Labrenzia sp. PHM005: one gene and its partner. The protein of the gene in region 1 interacts with the protein of each later gene in a pairwise test. Links are inferred from orthologs where the notes say so. Each region holds a gene or a part of one and is shown in the gene's direction. Other genes may lie near its edges. The genes, in order: ileS and FJ695_RS09110.

The links.
Region 2: the proteins of ileS (region 1) and FJ695_RS09110 interact in binary tests that used the Escherichia coli proteins (3 or more experiments, as listed by UniProt). The link is inferred for Labrenzia sp. PHM005 from one-to-one orthologs.

The regions. Positions count from the first base shown.
Region 1 is NZ_CP041191.1:5,900,106-5,903,900, forward strand. What follows is about bases 224-3,697. They hold ileS (isoleucine--tRNA ligase), read left to right. Parts: upstream 224-536; coding sequence 537-3,497; downstream 3,498-3,697. Other genes in these bases: lspA (signal peptidase II), read left to right, coding at 3,513-3,697. In the rest of the region: FJ695_RS26720 (glycosyltransferase family 87 protein), read right to left, coding at 1-129; more of lspA, read left to right, coding at 3,698-3,795. UniProt on the Escherichia coli protein: Catalyzes the attachment of isoleucine to tRNA(Ile). As IleRS can inadvertently accommodate and process structurally similar amino acids such as valine, to avoid such errors it has two additional distinct tRNA(Ile)-dependent editing activities.
Region 2 is NZ_CP041191.1:2,004,307-2,007,552, reverse strand. The notes cover bases 225-3,149. They hold FJ695_RS09110 (sugar ABC transporter substrate-binding protein), read left to right. Parts: upstream 225-1,189; coding sequence 1,190-2,110; downstream 2,111-3,149. Other genes in these bases: FJ695_RS09105 (sugar ABC transporter ATP-binding protein), read left to right, coding at 2,198-3,149; FJ695_RS09115 (LysR family transcriptional regulator), read left to right, coding at 225-850. Outside these bases: more of FJ695_RS09115, read left to right, coding at 1-224; more of FJ695_RS09105, read left to right, coding at 3,150-3,246. UniProt on the Escherichia coli protein: Part of the ABC transporter complex RbsABC involved in ribose import. Binds ribose. Also serves as the primary chemoreceptor for chemotaxis.

The DNA.
Region 1 (3,795 bases):
ATCCTGAATGAGACCACGGTCGACATAGAAAAAGAGCACGCCAATCAGATAGATCGGCGGGGCAAGATGCAAAAAGACCTGAATGCGATCGGCAGTCAGGATTTTTTCCAGATGTCGCAACGTATCCATCGCCAGAGATCACTCAAGTTTCCGGTCGAAACCAGGGCAGGTATTCCGGTCCTGCGCCTCACCGAAAAAATGCAATGGAAACCCTGCACAATTGCTTAAGCTTCCGAATGTTTTGGAATTTGCGTCGGTTCAGTGACCATAATAAAGCGCGGAGGCATTTCTTGTTGTCCCTCTTTATTCCTTGCCGAACTGCTGCTATGTCCCATGCCATGCAAAAACTGGTTGTCTTAAGCCCCTGGTTAAAGGTGGCGGAAATTAAGCGAATTACCGGCCCGGCCCTCGGCTGACGCACACGCGGCGCCAGGGACCGGGAGAAGCCTCCTTATTCTGCGGCCAGGCAAAAGGCCGCTGTGTTCTCATGTTCTATGATTATGGGCATTGGCCCGACTGACCGGATCCACCAAGCGATGACCGAAGCACCAAAACGCGACTATTCAGAAACTCTCAATCTGCCGAAAACCGAGTTCCCCATGCGGGCAGGTCTTCCGAAAAAAGAGCCGGAAATCCTAGCCCGCTGGCAAAAGCTGGATATCTACAAGACCCTGCGCAATCAGTCCGAAGGCCGCGACAAGTTCATCCTGCATGACGGTCCTCCCTACGCGAACGGCAACATCCACATTGGTCACGCGCTCAATAAGACCCTCAAGGACATCGTTGCCCGGTCAATGCAGATGACCGGCTATGACAGCAACTACGTTCCGGGTTGGGATTGTCACGGTCTACCGATCGAATGGAAGATCGAAGAACAATACCGCTCCAAGGGCAAAAACAAGGACGAAGTGCCGATCAACGAATTCCGCAAGGAATGCCGTGAGTTTGCCGATCACTGGATCGACGTGCAGCGCAAGGAATTCAAGCGCCTCGGCATCGAAGGTGACTGGGATAATCCGTATCTAACCATGCGTTTTGAGAGCGAAGCGGTCATTGCCCAGGAGCTGATGAAGTTCGCCATGTCCGGCCAGCTCTACCGGGGCTCCAAACCAGTGATGTGGTCAGTCGTTGAAAAAACGGCGCTGGCTGAAGCGGAAATCGAATATCACGACTACCAGTCCGACCAGATCTGGGTGAAGTTCCCGATCGTGGAAGCCGGTGGCACCGATGAAGCCGCAGCCGAGCAACTGCTCGATGCCTCTGTTGTCATCTGGACAACCACTCCCTGGACCATTCCGGGTAACCGGGCCGTTTGTTACTCCACGCGGATCAACTACGGTCTTTATGAGGTTACCCAGGACGGTCTGCCCGACGACAACTGGGTGCAAAAGGGTGACTTGCTGATCTTGGCCGATGCTCTGGCTGCGGATGTGTTCAAAAACGCTCGCATTGAAGATTTCTCGCTGGTTCGTGCCGTGTCGCCGGAAGAACTCGGATCTCTCACGCTAGCGCACCCATACCGCGACATGGATCTCGGCGGCTATCAGTTTGATGTTCCGCTTCTGGACGGGGACCACGTCACTGACGATGCTGGTACCGGCTTTGTGCACACAGCCCCAGGCCATGGTGCCGATGACTTTGAGATCTGGATGGCCAACGCCCGTGACCTGGATGAGCGCGGCATCGATACTTCGATCCCGTTCACTGTCGCAGACGACGGCTTTTACACCAAGGATGCGCCGGGCCTTGAAGGCAACCAGGTGATCACCCACAAGGGTGAAAAAGGTAAGGCCAACAAAGCCAACATCGAGTTCCTGAAGGATGCCGGCGCTCTGATTGGCCTTGGCCGGATGAAGCACCAGTACCCACATTCCTGGCGGTCCAAGAAGCCAATCATCTTCCGCAATACGCCGCAATGGTTCGTCTATATGGACAAGAAATTGTCTGGTGAGGGCGACACACTGCGCACCCGGGCTCTCAACGCGATTGACGAGACTCGCTTTGTACCGGGCTCCGGTCAGAACCGTTTGCGTTCGATGATCGAAAACCGCCCGGACTGGGTTCTCTCCCGCCAGCGCGCCTGGGGTGTCCCGATCACAGTTTTCATCAACAAGGACACATCCGAAGTTCTTAAAGACGAGACGGTCAATCAGCGGATCTACGACGCGTTTGTCGCCGAAGGTGCCGATGCGTGGTTCGCAGAGGGCGCCAAGGAAAGGTTCCTTGGCAATGATTTCGCTGCGGACGAGTGGGACATGGTTATGGACATCCTGGATGTCTGGTTCGACTCAGGATCCACTCATGCCTTCTGCATGGAAAAACGCGCCGACCTCAACCCGAAGCGTAAACCGCAGGGCGGCAAGGATTATGTCCTTTATCTGGAAGGATCGGATCAGCATCGCGGCTGGTTCCATTCGTCCCTTCTGGAAAGTTGCGGCACCCGCGGCCATGCGCCATACGACGCGGTTCTGACCCACGGCTTCACCATGGCCGAAGACGGCCGCAAGATGTCCAAGTCTCTGGGTAACCAGGTGTTCCCACAGGACATCATCAAGCAGTATGGTGCCGACATCCTACGCCTTTGGGCGGCCTCTTGTGATTATTCCGAAGATCAGCGGATTGGCCCGGAAATCATCAAGACCAGTGTCGACAGCTACCGGAAACTGCGCAACACACTGCGCTGGATGCTCGGCTCGCTGGCCCATGCAACCGGCGAAGAAGTCTCTGTTGCGGACATGCCAGAGCTGGAACGCCTGATGCTGCACCGGCTTGCAGAACTCGATGAAATGGTGCGCGAAGCGTATTGGGAGTACGACTATAAAAAGATCTTCCATCAGCTGTTCACCTTCATGACGGTGGAGCTGTCGGCGTTCTACTTCGACATCCGTAAGGATGCGCTGTACTGCGATGCAGCGTCTTCTGTGCGCCGCAAAGCTTCTCTTTATGTCATCGACAAGCTGTTTAATTGCCTGGTGACCTGGATGGCTCCCATGCTGCCGTTCACGATGGACGAGACCTGGGTCTCCCGCTACGGCGAAGATACGTCCGTCCATCTGGAGCAGTTCCCGGCGGTCCCGTCCGAGTGGAAAGACGAAGCGTTGGCGGCCAAATGGGCGAAGATCAAGACGGTCCGCCGTGTGATCACCGGCGCATTGGAGATCGAACGCCGCGAAAAGCGGATCGGGTCTTCTTTGGAAGCACATCCGGTCGTTCATGTGACCGATGCGGATCTGATGACAGCACTGGAAGGCCAAGATATGGCCGACATCGCGATCACCAGCCAGTTGACCCTGTCGGCTGAGGCAGCGCCCGAGACTGCTTTTACTTTGGACGACACCAAAGGTGTTGCCGTGGTGCCGGCCATGGCTGAAGGTCAAAAATGCGCCCGCTCCTGGAAGATCCTTCCGGAAGTCGGTTCTGACGCCGACTATCCGGACGTGACTGTTCGGGACGCAAACGCTTTGCGCGAGTGGGATGCAGCCCACGCGGCCGCATAATTGCCGGAGCAGCCAGTGACGCCCGACGGCAACCAGCCCAGTGAACCACTAAAACGCCCCTATATCTGGGGGCGTTTCAGCGGGTTTGTGTTTGTCATTGCCGCCGTTTGTCTCATCCTTGACCAAGTAACAAAAGTCTGGATTGTCCACAGTGCCGACGTGGCAACGAATGGACCAATCAAACTTCTGCCGATTCTGGACCTGATCCTGATCTGGAACCGGGGAATTTCCTACGGACTGTTTCAACAGGACAGTGATCTTGGCCGTTGGCTGCTTGCTCTTTTTACGGTCGCAGCAA
Region 2 (3,246 bases), 3.9 Mb from region 1 along the record:
CCAAATGGCATACCGCCTGAAATCAACAAGGCGTGCTGCCGAGGCTCTTAACATCACTCAACCGGCGATCAGCCGGGCGGTAGCCGACATCGAAACGGAGATGGGCCTCGCGCTATTTGACCGAACAGGAAAGAAGTTTGAGCCAACGGCAGCCGCCCATAGTCTGCACAAAGCGGTGCAGCAGCATTACCAGGGTCTGCAACGTGTGCTAGAAGCTGCCGAGAAAATATCGACAGGAATTGGCGGCCTAATCCGCGTCGTGTCGGTTCCAGCCATTGCTGACACCAGAGTAGCGGCGTCTGCTGGAAGGCTCATGGCACGGTTCCCTGACTTGAGATTTGATGTCGATGTCATGAGCGAACAAGCCGCCCTCACTGCCCTCAGAGAAGGGAAAGCCGATTGCGCGATTATTTCCTCCGATCCAGGTGAGCCGAGCATGAAAACAACTGTGTTGGCCGATCTGAAACCGATCGCTATTTTGCCGGAAAACGACCCATTTGCGGATCTTAAAGAAATCACACCAGAGGTTCTTGCAAAGGCACCTTTGGTCATGCTCCCCGCCGACAGTCCATTCCGGCAGGTTGTGGAACGAATGCTCAGCGACGCTGGCGCATCCTTTGAGACTCGTGCAGCGGCACGCACGCAGTCTGCACTTATCTGGATGGTCAGCCAAGGCGCTGGCCGCGCCATCGTCGATGAAGAAACCCTCAACGCAACTGCCGGCGTCGATGTTATTCGTATTCCATTGCGCTCTACACTCCGCTGGCCAATCCGTGCTGTTACCGCCTCGGCCAACCAAAATGCCCCTGGACTGGCAAAACTGATCCAAGAATTGCAATTAGCTGATTAGGCCAACGCATTTTCGCCCCGGAGAAATCCGTTTCACCGGCAAATTCCACCAGCGCAGCAGCTTCGCCTTAAATTATTTTCAGAAATATTTTTCGCCCTTTCGCTCAACAACATAGAACTCAGGCAATCGGCATAAAATTTTGTTTTAACAACTCTATTTTGGCCCCAAACCATGTTTGCCCTCGTTCGGTTCCAATAGAAATTTTTGGCCCAAATATGAATGCATTCAAAAAAATGAAACGTTTCATATTGACGCTCAAAATGTGACGTGCTTTCAATATCGGGCCTGTTCATCTGCAAGTCCGGATCGAAGGGCGGCAGTCTTCTTTGGGAGGAAAACATGAAACTTTTTAAACTCGCTGCAGCCGCAGCGACCGGTCTCGCTTTGCTTGCTGGAACCGCCATGGCGGACGACAAACCAAAAGTCGGTCTGATCATGAAATCACTAGCCAATGAGTTCTTTCAGAACATGATGGCTGGCGCACAAGCGCACCAGGAAAAGCGCGGCGACTACGAACTGCTGGCTGTTGGCATGCAGAACGAAACCGACTTTGAATCACAAATCAACGCGGTCGAGAACTTCATCACACAAGGTGTCGATGCCATCGTCGTTGCGCCCGCTGATTCCCGCGCGATGGTGCGTCCGCTGAAGAAGGCGATGAAGGCCGGGATCGTTGTCGTGAACTTCGATGTGGCGCTTGACGAAGATGCCAAGAAGCAGCAGGGCGTCGAGCTGGCCTTTGTTGGCCCGGACAACCGTGGCGGCGCAAAACTGGCCGGTGATGCCCTTGGCAAGACCCTGGGTGAAGGCGGCAAAGTCGTCATCATTGAAGGCAACCCGGGCGCAGACAACGCCAACCAGCGCCGTATGGGCTTTGAAGATTCAGTTTCTGAATACAAGCTGGACCTTCTCGACAGCCGGACAGCTCATTGGGAAACAGAAGAAGCCAACACAGTCTTTTCGAACATGCTGACCGCTCATCCGGATATCCAGGGCGTGATGGCAGCAAACGACTCCATGGCAATTGGCGTGGTCAAGGCGCTTGAAAGCGCAGGTCGCAAAGACATTCTGGTTGTCGGCTTCGACAACATCCCGGCTGTCGGCCCGATGATCGAAGACGGCCGCATGCTGGCAACCGTAGATCAGTTCGGTACCGACATGGCCGCGAACTCCATTGATCTAGCGCTGGAAGTTGTCGCTGGCGGCAATGAACTCAAAGGCTGGGTCAAGACCCCGATCGAATTGGTGGCCGCTCAATAACCGGCCCCATCTGCCCCCGCTTAGGTCAGCTTAGAAGCGGGGGCACCTCTAATGACATTCTTCATCAGCTAAACGACTGGACGCATCATGGTAGCAGCGACGCACTCCGCGGCGCCAAGCCCAGCACATTCCCAGCCCTTTTTGTCCGTTGAAGGACTGAAGAAATATTTTGGCGGCGTGAAAGCCCTTGATGGCGTGAGTTTTTTCCTCGAGGAAGGCGAAGTTCATGCGCTGGTCGGCGAAAACGGCGCCGGCAAATCCACACTGATCAAAATACTGTCTGGTGTTTTTCCCTTTGACGAAGGGGATATCTCGCTCGCAGGCTCTGCCTACCGGCCGTCAACGCCGCATGAAGCAAAAGCCAATGGCGTCCAGGTTGTACACCAGGAATTCAATCTTCTAGAGCACCTTTCGATTGCCGAGAACATTTCAATTGAACATCTACCGCGCAGCCGATTTGGTTTGCTCGACCGGCAGGAACTGAACCGCCGGGCGCGAGAAGCGCTGGATGCGATCGGTCTAACGGATATCGATGTTAAGGCTCCTGTCAGCTCCTTGGGGATCGCTCACCGCCAGTTGGTCGAAATCGCCCGGGCGCTCCAGTCAAAGAGCCGCATTCTCATTCTCGATGAGCCGACGGCAACACTGACCGAACGGGAAACCAAACGCTTGTTTGATCTGGTTGCCAAGATCAAGGCGGATGGTGTGACGGTGGTCTTCGTTTCACATCACCTGGACGAGGTGTTTGAGATCTGTGACCGCGTTACGGTTTTCCGGAACGGCAAAACAATCGCGACGGATCTCATTTCAAACACCACTCCGGACGGCATCGTACAAAGAATGGTCGGGCGGCAGCTCGCCGGTGAGATGGCCCATGAAACCGAAAATCATGGTTTCGGCGAGATAGCACTGAGCGTTCACAACATCTGCACACAGGCCAATCCGTCCGAAGACGGTGTTTCATTCGACCTGCGTTACGGCGAGATCGTAGGCATCGCAGGGCTTGTTGGCGCCGGGCGCACAGAAATTTTGCGCGGAATCTTTGGGATTGATCCGCTCCGTTTTGGAAACATCAAGAGGGACGGTAAAGACGTTCGCTATGCAGGCCCGCGCGATGCCATCGCTTCCGGGATTGG